Linked DNA regions of Starkeya sp. ORNL1. The protein of the gene in region 1 interacts with the protein of each later gene in a pairwise test. Links are inferred from orthologs where the notes say so. Each region holds a gene or a part of one and is shown in the gene's direction. Other genes may lie near its edges.

The links. Proteins that work in one complex are often made in the same cells at the same time.
Region 2: the proteins of rplL (region 1) and parC interact in binary tests that used the Escherichia coli proteins (3 or more experiments, as listed by UniProt). The link is inferred for Starkeya sp. ORNL1 from one-to-one orthologs.
Region 3: the proteins of rplL (region 1) and dnaE interact in binary tests that used the Escherichia coli proteins (3 or more experiments, as listed by UniProt). The link is inferred for Starkeya sp. ORNL1 from one-to-one orthologs.

Annotation. Positions count from the first base shown.
Region 1 is NZ_CP048834.1:975,602-979,063, reverse strand. The notes cover bases 564-3,462. They hold rplL (50S ribosomal protein L7/L12), read left to right. Parts: upstream 564-1,775; coding sequence 1,776-2,150; downstream 2,151-3,462. Other genes in these bases: rpoB (DNA-directed RNA polymerase subunit beta), read left to right, coding at 2,408-3,462; rplJ (50S ribosomal protein L10), read left to right, coding at 1,206-1,724; rplA (50S ribosomal protein L1), read left to right, coding at 564-704. Outside these bases: more of rplA, read left to right, coding at 1-563. UniProt on the Escherichia coli protein: The binding site for several of the GTPase factors involved in protein synthesis (IF-2, EF-Tu, EF-G and RF3). Is thus essential for accurate translation.
Region 2 is NZ_CP048834.1:558,949-562,238, forward strand. Bases 1-3,009 are described here. They hold parC (DNA topoisomerase IV subunit A), read left to right. Parts: upstream 1-392; coding sequence 393-2,627; downstream 2,628-3,009. Other genes in these bases: G3545_RS02745 (hypothetical protein), read right to left, coding at 1-71; G3545_RS02755 (PhoX family phosphatase), read right to left, coding at 2,740-3,009. Also shown: more of G3545_RS02755, read right to left, coding at 3,010-3,290. UniProt on the Escherichia coli protein: Topoisomerase IV is essential for chromosome segregation; it is the principal protein responsible for decatenating newly replicated chromosomes. It relaxes supercoiled DNA.
Region 3 is NZ_CP048834.1:786,376-790,634, reverse strand. The notes cover bases 1-3,978. They hold dnaE (DNA polymerase III subunit alpha), read left to right. Parts: upstream 1-340; coding sequence 341-3,778; downstream 3,779-3,978. Other genes in these bases: G3545_RS03795 (cytochrome c peroxidase), read right to left, coding at 3,787-3,978; G3545_RS03805 (ABC transporter ATP-binding protein), read left to right, coding at 1-45. Also shown: more of G3545_RS03795, read right to left, coding at 3,979-4,259. UniProt on the Escherichia coli protein: DNA polymerase III is a complex, multichain enzyme responsible for most of the replicative synthesis in bacteria. This DNA polymerase also exhibits 3' to 5' exonuclease activity. The alpha chain is the DNA polymerase catalytic subunit.

The DNA of each region.
Region 1 (3,462 bases):
ACATTGCAAAGCGTGTCCGTGCTACCCGTGAAGGCGTCGATCGCCTGAAGCTCTATGGCCTCGACGAGGCTCTGGGCATGATCAAGGAGCGGGCCACCGCCAAGTTCGACGAGACCATCGAGGTCGCGATCAATCTCGGCGTCGATCCCCGCCATGCCGACCAGATGGTCCGCGGCGTGTGCAACCTGCCGAACGGCTCCGGCCGTACCGTGCGCGTTGCCGTGTTCGCGCGCGGCGCCAAGGCCGACGAGGCCAAGGCGGCCGGTGCCGACATCGTCGGCGCCGAGGACCTCCTGGAGATCGTCCAGGGCGGCACCATCGAGTTCGATCGCTGCATCGCCACGCCGGACCTGATGCCGCTGGTCGGCCGTCTCGGCAAGGTGCTCGGCCCGCGCGGCCTGATGCCGAACCCGAAGGTCGGCACCGTGACCATGGACGTGAAGGGCGCGGTGGAAGCTGCCAAGGGCGGCGCCGTCGAGTTCCGCGTCGAGAAGGCCGGCATCATCCACGCCGGCATCGGCAAGGCCTCGTTCCCGGTCGACAAGCTGGCCCAGAACATCCGCGCCTTCGCCGACGCGGTGGTCCGCGCCAAGCCGACCGGCGCCAAGGGCACCTATGTCCAGCGCATCGCGGTGTCCTCGACCATGGGCCCGGGCGTGAAGGTCGAGCCGGCCACGGTGCTCACCGCGGGTGCCGGCGCCTGATCGAGGTCGCGGTGGCGTGATCGCCGCTATGTGGAAATGTCAAGCCCCTGATGCTATCGGGGGTGACAAATCCACTTCGACCCTCTATATGGCAGGTTTCGCTCCGGACTCGTTCGGGGCGATATCGAAGAAATTTCAGACTTTCGTCCATTAACCCGGACGAAGGGGCCGGTGGGGCTCGCCCTGCCGGCCTAGAGCATGTTCCGCGATGTCCAAGGACGGAAGGGGAACACGCTCTAAGTCCTGTCCGAGACTGCAGGTGCCGCGCCCTCAAAAGCCCGGCGTAATCCCAATCCGGGGCCTGCATAGACGGGGTACGACCGAGACGTGATGCCCGGCTTGCCGGTCGTTGGGTTTCGGCTCGAACCAGCGCCTTGGCCGGAATTTCCGGGTCCCAGGGGGACAGGAACTAAGCGTCGACCCGTCTTCTCGAAGATGGGCCGGCAAGGCGCAAACCGGCGGAGCGGGATCCTCCCAATCCGCCACCGGAGAGCAAGAGAAGTGGATCGAGCGCAAAAAGAAGAGCTCGTCGCGTCGCTTTCCGAAGTGTTCAAGAGCACTTCGGTTGTCGTCGTGGCCCACTATTCCGGTATCACCGTCGCTCAGATGTCCAAGCTGCGTCAGCAGATGAAGGCGAGCGGCGCGACCGTGAAAGTGGCTAAGAACCGCCTCGCGAAGATCGCTCTCGAAGGATCGGACGTCGCACATGTCGGCTCCCTGCTGAAGGGCCCGACCATCATCGCTTATTCGAGCGATCCTGTTGCGGCGCCGAAGGTTGCCGTCGACTTCGCCAAGACCAATGACAAGTTCGTCATCCTTGGCGGGGCATTCGGCAAGACCGCCCTCAACCCCGACGGTGTCAAGGCCCTGGCCACGATGCCGTCTCTGGACGAACTGCGCGCCAAGCTGATTGGGCTCATCAACGCCCCGGCTACCAAGATCGCACAGGTCGTCAACGCGCCGGCGGCGAAGCTCGCCCGCGTGTTCGGGGCTTACGGCCGCGAGAACGAAGCCGCGTGAGGCTTTCCCGGTAAAATCTGGTTCGAACCGAAATCCAAGGACTTAGATAAAATGGCTGATCTGTCGAAGCTCGTCGACGAGCTTTCCAACCTGACCGTCCTCGAGGCTGCCGAGCTCGCGAAGCTCCTCGAAGAGAAGTGGGGCGTCTCCGCTGCGGCCGCCGTGGCCGTCGCCGCCGCTCCGGGTGCTGCCGCCGCCGCTCCGGTGGAAGAGCAGACCGAGTTCACCGTCGTCCTTGCCGCCGCCGGCGACAAGAAGATCGAGGTCATCAAGGAAGTCCGTGCCATCACGGGCCTCGGCCTCAAGGAAGCCAAGGACCTCGTCGAAGCGGCCCCCAAGGCCGTCAAGGAAGGCGTGTCCAAGGAAGAAGCCGAGAAGATCAAGGCGCAGATCGAAAAGGCCGGCGCCAAGGTCGAGCTTAAGTGAGCTCATGAATTTCGGGGTCGCCGGTTCGCCGGCGGCCCCGCGCTTCCGCCTTTCGGAAGCGCGACGAGAGCGTGACGGCTCTCCCGGCGATCTCAGACGGGATCGCCCGGCGAGCCGTCAGGTGCGCAGATGGTCGGAGCATGGGCGCTGGCAAGGCGCCCTTCGGTGTTTCGGCACTCTCGCAATCATGCGGTTCCATGGCCCAGCGGCGGGGCATGGAACGCGCGGACGGATACTCGGACGGAGCGAGGAGCGACATGGCGCAGACGTTCACCGGTCGTAAGCGGGTCCGCAAGTTCTTCGGCAAGATCCAGGAAGTGGCTGAGATGCCGAACCTCATCGAGGTTCAGAAGGCATCCTATGACCAGTTCCTGCAGATCCAGGAGCCGAAGGGCGGGCGCGACGACGACGGCATTCAGGCGGTTTTCAAGTCCGTATTCCCGATTTCCGACTTTTCGGGCGCGGCCATGCTGGAATTCGTACGCTACGAATTCGAGCCGCCAAAATATGACGTCGACGAGTGCCGCCAGCGCGGCATGACATTCGCGGCTCCGCTCAAGGTGACGCTGCGTCTCATCGTGTTCGATGTCGACCCGGATACCGGCGCCAAGTCCGTCAAGGACATCAAGGAGCAGGATGTCTATATGGGCGACATCCCGCTGATGACGATGAACGGTACCTTCATCGTCAACGGCACCGAGCGCGTCATCGTCTCCCAGATGCACCGCTCGCCGGGCGTGTTCTTCGATCACGACAAGGGCAAGACGCACTCCAGCGGCAAGCTGCTGTTCGCCGCCCGCATCATCCCGTATCGCGGTTCCTGGCTCGACATCGAGTTCGACGCCAAGGACATCGTCTATGCGCGCATCGACCGCCGTCGCAAGATCCCGACGACATCGCTGCTGTTCGCGCTCGGGCTGGACGGCGAGGAGATCCTCAACACCTTCTACAACACCATCACCTTCTCCCGCGCGAAGGACGGCTGGCGCATGCCGTTCGATCCCAAGCGCATGAAGGGCTACAAGGCGGTCGCCGACCTGATCGACGCCGACACCGGCGAAGTCGTGGTCGAGGCCGGCAAGAAGGTGACCGTCCGCCAGGCGCGCCAGCTCGCCGAGAAGGGCCTCAAGGCCCTGAAGATCTCGGACGACGAGATGGTCGGCCAGTACATCGCCGAGGATCTGGTCAACCCGACCTCGGGTGAGATCTATGTCGAGGCCGGTGACGAGATCACCGAGAAGATGCTGAAGCAGCTCGTCGAGCTTGGCTATGACGAGGTGCCGGTACTCGACATCGACCACATCAATGTCGG
Region 2 (3,290 bases), 420 kb from region 1 along the record:
GCAGATGCCGAACCGGCAGCAAACAGGCCGAGCGCAGCAGAACCGAAAGCGGCAAGCACAAAATTACGCATGAAAGCCTCCATGGGGGCGTTGAGTCGCCGACCGGGAGAACTTTTACCGACGGATTCGGTTCCGAACGTGAATGAAGTTGCGAAATTCAGCCATAAGCGTGAATGCTTATTCAGACAAACTGACATGCCGGCGAAGTAACACGTTAGGGTGGTAACTTCGCACTCCGGATTTGCTGATTCGCAGCTTGCGCGCGCGAAATATTACAGAGATTTAATCCGCGTCCGAGACGCCAGAATTCACGCTCACCACGGACGTTCGCTACTTGTTCACGTCACGCTCTCGATGTAGCCAAGAAACCATGAAAACCATGGACAAGAATCATGGGTGAGAGACCGATTCCGCCGGATGGCGGCTCGATCGAGCCGGTTGGCCTGAAGGCGGCGCTCGAGGAGCGCTACCTCGCCTATGCGCTCTCCACCATCATGCACCGCGCGCTGCCGGACGCCCGCGACGGGCTGAAACCGGTGCACCGGCGCATCCTCTATGGCATGCGGCTGCTGCGGCTCGATCCCGGCACGGCGTTCAAGAAATCGGCGAAGATCGTCGGCGACGTGATGGGTACCTTCCATCCGCACGGCGACCAGGCGATCTATGACGCGCTGGTGCGCCTCGCGCAGGATTTCTCGCAGCGTTATCCGCTGGTCGACGGGCAGGGCAATTTCGGCAATATCGACGGCGACAACGCCGCAGCGCACCGCTACACCGAAGCGCGCATGACCGAAGTCGCGCGCCTGATGCTCGACGGCATCGACGAGGACGCGGTCGCCTTCCGTCCTAATTATGACGGCCAGAGCGAGGAGCCGGTCGTCCTTCCCGCCGCCTTCCCGAACCTGCTGGCGAACGGCTCGACCGGCATCGCGGTGGGCATGGCGACCTCGATCCCGCCGCACAATGCGGCCGAGCTGATCGATGCCTGCCTGCATCTCATCGATAATCGCTCGGCTACCACCGACGATCTGATGCGCTTCGTGAAGGGGCCGGATTTCCCGACCGGCGGCGTCATCATCGACGGCCCGAACCAGATCGCCGACGCCTATGCGACCGGGCGCGGCGGCTTTCGGCTGCGGGCGCGCTGGCACAAGGAGGAGACCGGCCGCGGCACTTATGTCGTCGTCGTCACCGAAATCCCCTATGGCGTGCCGAAGTCGCGCCTGGTCGAGAAGATCGCCGAACTGCTGAACGAGAAGAAGCTGGCGCTGCTGGCCGATGTTCGGGACGAATCCGCCGAGGATGTGCGCCTCGTGCTGGAGCCGCGGGCGCGCAATGTCGATGCCGAGCTGATGATGGAGAGCCTGTTCCGGCTTTCCGAGCTTGAGATCCGCTTCCCGCTCAACATGAACGTGCTGGTCGGCGGGCTGGTGCCGAAGGTGGTGAGCCTCGGCGAAGCCCTGCTGGAATGGCTCGACCATCGCCGCGATGTGCTGCTGCGCCGCTCGCGCCATCGCCTGAGCGAGATCGAGCACCGGCTCGAAGTGCTGGGCGGCTATCTGATCGCCTATCTCAATCTCGACGAGGTGATCCGCATCATCCGCGAGGAGGACGAGCCGAAGCCGGCGCTGATGGCGCGCTTCGAACTGACCGATGTGCAGGCCGAGGCCATCCTCAATATGCGGCTGCGCAGCTTGCGCAAGCTCGAGGAGTTCGAGATCCGCAAGGAGCATGACGCGCTCTCCAAGGAGAAGGACGGCATCGAGAAGCTGCTCGGCTCCGAGGCGAGGCAGTGGAAGACCATCGCCTGGGAGCTCGGCGAAACCCGCAAACGCTTCGCTCCCGACACTGACCTGGGCCGTCGCCGCACCGGCTTCGGCGAGGCCGCCGCGCACGACGCCGACGCGGTGAGCGAAGCGATGATAGAGCGTGAGCCGATCACCGTCGTAGTGTCGGAGAAGGGCTGGATCCGCGCGCTCAAGGGCCATGTCGCCGATCAGTCGACGCTCGCCTTCAAGGGCGACGACGCGCTCAAGCTGTCCTTCTTCGCCGAGACCACGTCGAAGCTTCTGGTGTTCGCCACCAACGGCCGCTTCTACACGCTCGACGCTTCCAAACTGCCGGGCGGGCGCGGCCATGGCGAGCCGTTGCGACTCTCTATCGACCTCGAGCAGGAAGCCGAGCTGATTACGGTGTTCGTCTATCAGGGCGGCCGCAAGCTGCTGGTGGCGGCGAAGGAAGGCCGTGGCTTCGTGGTCGCCGAGGATGATTGCATCGCCAATACCCGCAAGGGCAAGCAGGTGCTCGGCGTCGACGCGCAGGAAGCCTGCGCCGTGGTGCCGGCGATGGGCGACACCGTCGCGGTGATCGGCGATAACCGCAAGCTGCTGCTGTTCCCGCTCACCCAGATCCCGGAAATGACCCGCGGCCGCGGCGTCAGGCTGCAGCGCTACAAGGATGGCGGGCTGGCCGACGTGAAGGTGTTCTCGCTTGCCGACGGGCTGACCTGGACCGACACCTCCGCTCGCACCTGGACGGTGAACGACCTTACCGAATGGCGCGGCGAGCGTGCCGGAGCCGGCCGGCTGCCGCCGAAGGGCTTCCCGCGGAACAATCGGTTCGGGTGAAGACAGTCGGTCATGCCCGGGCTTGTCCCGGGCATCCACGACCTTGCTGCATGAACAACCGTGGATGGCCGGGACAAGCCCGGCCATGACGGTTCGAGGCAGACGCGGGGCCTCAAACCCCGATCTTGCCGCCGTCCTTCTTGGTGATGACGACGACGGCCGGGCGCACCGGCATGTCGTTCTTGAAGTCCGGCCAGCGGGTCGACAGGTCCTCGTAGTAGGACGGCCGGCCGAACGGCGCCCAGTCGGTGCCGCCGTCGCCCGGATGCTGGACCGCAACGAAGGCGCTTTTGTCGTCCGGCGTGAACAGCGGGCCGCACAGTTCGGCGCCGACCGGCACGCGGAAGAACAGCTTCGAGGTGGCGCGGGCCTCGCCGTCCACGTCGACCGCCCAGAGGCCGTCGGTGCGGCCGGTGTCCTTCGGATTATTGCCGTCGGTGGCGACCCAGAGCCGGCCGGCGGCGTCGACGGCGCAATTGTCCGGCATGCCGAACCAGCCATTCTTGGTGGTCTCGGTCGAGAAGGAGGCGCCGACCGCGGCGACGGAGGGATCGCCGCACTTCAGCAGCACTTCCCACTTGCCGGTGGTCGCAGCGAAATCGCCGTCGGCTTCGGCGATCTCGATGATGTGGCCGAACGCGTTGGCGGCGCGCGGGTTGGCTG
Region 3 (4,259 bases), 190 kb from region 1 along the record:
CGGCGCGTCACGCTCCGCGAAGGGCGGGTCGTCGAGCTCGTCTGAGACTGGCATTAGGATTTCGGTAACGACGAACGAGAACAGATGTGGAACGGATTTGACTCTGGAACGGAAGGGCAACAATGTTCTTCCTATGTTCCATGGAGGTCGCCATGATCCGCATCCTGCTCCGTGAAGTCGCTGCGCTCTCGTCCATCGGCCTGTTCGTCGCCATGATCGGCGCCTGGGCCGGGTTGATCGGCGGCGCCTGAGGAAGACGGGGACTGCACGGCCAGCACCGTAGACGCGGCCGCGCGGTATCCCCACCATTCGCCGGATCGAGTCGGCGAGGAGAGTGGCGATGGCAGGGTCTGAGCTTGGGTTCGTGCATCTGCACGTCCACTCGTCTTTCTCGCTGCTCGAAGGCGCGCTCACCATCGGCAAGCTCGCCGAACTGGCGAAGAAGGACAAGCAGCCGGCTCTCGCGCTCACCGACACCGGAAACCTGTTTGGTGCGCTGGAATTCTCCGAGAAGCTGGCCGGCTCCGGCATCCAGCCTATCGTCGGCTGCGCGGTGGCGGTGGACTTCGCCGATCAGCAGAACGCCCGCGGGCCGCAAACGACGCGGCCGCGCATCGTTCTGCTCGCCGCGGATGAGCATGGCTGGCGCAACCTCATGGCGCTGGTCTCGCGCAGCTATCTCGACACCGCCACCGATGGCGCACCGCATATCCGCAGTGCGTGGCTGGAGGACACGACCGATGGCTTGATCGCGCTTACTGGCGGGCCGGATGGCCCGATCGACCGGGCGATCGCGTCGGGCAATGGCGAACTCGCCGAGACCCGGCTGGCCACGCTGGCGCGCCTGTTCGGCGACCGGCTTTATGTCGAGGTCCAGCGTCACGGCGCGGCCGAGGAGCGGGCGGTGGAGGCCCAACTGCTGGAACTGGCCTATCGAGCCGAACTGCCCATCGTCGCCACCAACGAACCCTTCTTCGCCAGCACAGACGACTATGAGGCGCATGACGCGTTGGTCTGTATCGCCGAGGGCCGGCTGGTGGCCGAGAGTAACCGCCGGCAACTGACCCCCGAGCACCGCTTCCGCACCCGTGCCGAGATGATGGCGCTGTTTGCCGATCTGCCCGAGGCGCTGGCCAATACGATCGAAGTGGCGCGGCGCTGCGCCTATCGCCCCCGCACCATCAAGCCGATCCTGCCGCGCTTTACCTTTGACCGCGACGAGGCTGAGGAACTGCGCCTGCAGGCGGAGGAGGGGCTGGCCCGCCGGCTCGCCGTGCACGGCACCGCGCCCGGCCTCGACGAGAAGGTCTATCGCGACCGACTGGCCTTCGAGCTGGAAATCATCACCCGGATGCAGTTCCCGGGCTACTTCCTCATCGTGTCGGACTTCATCAAATGGGCGAAGGCGCAGGGCATCCCGGTCGGGCCGGGGCGCGGCTCGGGCGCCGGCTCGCTGGTCGCCTATTCGCTGACCATCACCGACCTTGATCCGCTGCGCTTCGGCCTGCTGTTCGAGCGCTTCCTCAATCCCGAGCGCGTCTCGATGCCGGACTTCGACATCGATTTCTGCCAGGAGCGGCGCGACGAGGTGATCCGCTATGTGCAACAGCGCTACGGGCGCGATCAGGTGGCACAGATCATCACGTTCGGCACCTTGCAGGCGCGCGGCGTGCTGCGCGACGTCGGCCGCGTGCTGGAGATGCCTTATGGCCAGGTCGACAAGCTCTGCAAGCTGGTGCCGCAGAACCCGGCCAATCCGGTGACGCTGGCCCGCGCCATCGATGACGAGCCGCGCCTCCAGGCCGAGCGCGATTCCTCGCCGGTGGTGAAGCGCGCCTTCGACATCGCGGTGCGGCTCGAAGGGCTGAACCGCCACGCCTCGACCCACGCGGCCGGCATCGTCATCGGCGATCGTCCGCTCGCCGAACTGGTGCCGCTCTATCGCGACCCGCGTTCTGATATGCCGGTTACGCAATACAATATGAAGTGGATCGAGCAGGCCGGACTGGTGAAGTTCGACTTCCTCGGCCTCAAGACCCTGACCGTGCTGCAGACCGCGGTGCGCCTGGTGGCGCAACGCGGCATCACGCTCGATCTCGGCACCATCCCGCTCGACGACAAGAAGAGCTACGACATGCTCACCCGCGGCGAGACGGTGGGCGTGTTCCAGGTGGAAAGCTCCGGCATGCGGCGCGCGCTGGTGGACATGAAGCCGGACCGGCTGGAGGACATCATCGCCCTCGTCGCGCTGTACCGCCCGGGCCCGATGGCCAATATCCCGGTCTATTGCGCGGTGAAGAACGGGCAGGAGAAGGCGGAGTATGTCCACCCCGCGCTCGAGACCAGCCTGAAGGAAACGTACGGCGTCATCATCTACCAGGAACAGGTGATGCAGATCGCGCAGACGCTGTCGGGCTATTCGCTCGGCGAAGCCGACCTGCTGCGCCGCGCCATGGGCAAGAAGATCCGCGCCGAGATGGACAAGCAGCGCGAACGCTTCGTCGACGGCGCGGTGGAGCGCGGCGTCACCAAGGGCAAGTCATCGGAAATTTTCGACCTGCTCGCCAAGTTCGCCGACTACGGCTTCAACAAGAGCCACGCGGCGGCCTATGCCCTGGTCGCCTACCAGACCGCCTATATGAAGGCGAACTACCCGGCGGAATTCATCGCCGCGTCGATGACGCTCGATATGTCGAACACCGACAAGCTCGGCGAATTCCGCCAGGAAGCGCAGCGGCTCGGCATCGTGGTGGTGCCGCCGTCGGTGAACCATTCCGGCCGTGAATTCGCGGTGCGCGACGGCAAGATTTATTACGCGCTAGCCGCCATCAAGGGCGTCGGCGGCCATGCGGTCGATGCCATCGTCGAGGCGCGCGGCGAACGGCCCTTCGCCGATCTCGCCGACTTCGCCGCCCGCATCAATGCCAAGGCACTGAACAAGCGGACTTTGGAAAGCCTGGTCAGCGCCGGCGCGTTCGATACGGTGGAGCCGAATCGTGCCCGCGCGCTCGCCGCCATCGATCCGGTGCTCGCCCATGCGGCGCGGCTCGGAGCGGACGCCGCGGTCGGGCAGAACGACATGTTCGGCAGCGGCGCGGCGCGCGCCAGCCTGCCATTGCCCAACGCCGAGGCGTGGCTGCCGGCCGAGCGGCTGCAGCGCGAATACGATGCCATCGGCTTCTTTCTCACCGGCCATCCGCTCGACGATTACGCCCCGGCACTGGAGCGCCTGCGGGTGCAGCGCTGGACCGACTTCACCCGCTCGGTACGCGCCGGCGCCGCCGCCGGCCGGCTCGCCGCGACCGTCGTCAGCCGGCAGGAGCGCCGCACCAAGACCGGCACCAAGATGGGCATTGTCGGGCTTTCCGACCCGTCCGGCCAGTTCGAGGCAGTGATCTTCTCGGAAGGGCTGGCGCAACTTCGCGAGGTGCTGGAGCCCGGCACCGCGCTGCTGCTCCACGTGTCGGCGGAGTTGCAGGGCGAGGATGTGCGCGCGCGGATCCAAAGCGCCGAGCCGCTCGATGCCGCCGCAACCAAGATGCAGAAGGGGCTGCGCATCTTCCTGCGCTCGCCCGATCCGCTGGAGAGCGTCGCCGCGCGGCTCAATTCGCTCGCGGGCGGCGGGCGAGGGGACGGGCAGGTGGCTTTGGTGCTGCTGCTCGGCGAGCGCGGCGACACCCAGGTGGAGGTGAAGCTGCCCGGCCGCTTCGCCCTGTCGCCGCAGATCGCCGGCGCCATCAAGGCTGTGCCCGGCGTGGTGCAGGTCGAGGCGCATTAGCGCCCGTTCTAACGTGCGGCCTTCTGTGCCATCGCGTTGTCAGCCGACGTCGAGTAGCCGTCGGTCAGCGTCTTCAGGAAGGCGACGACGTCGTCGATCTCGTCTTCCGTGAGTGCCGGGCGATCACCGGGCTTGCCGCCGAACGGCGGATCCTGGTTGAGATTGTCCCAGTAGCGCTCTGGCAGGTCGTTATAGATGGCGATCGTGCCATCCGGTCGACGCGGATAGAAGCGCTCCGGCTCTACGTCGCGATAGATATAGAAGGCGACGGCATCGCGCAGATCGTGAAAGATCCCGTTGTGGAAGAAACTCTTCCGTAGCGCGACGTTGCGCAGTGACGTGGTCTTGAACAGCCCGCAATAGTCCGGCCGATCGCGAAAATCGGTGCGGTAGGGACCACACAGGCCGAGATCGAAATAGGCGGGATCCTGATTGGCGGGGATCGCCATGTTCCGTGGCAGGCCGAGCGCGATCAGCCCGT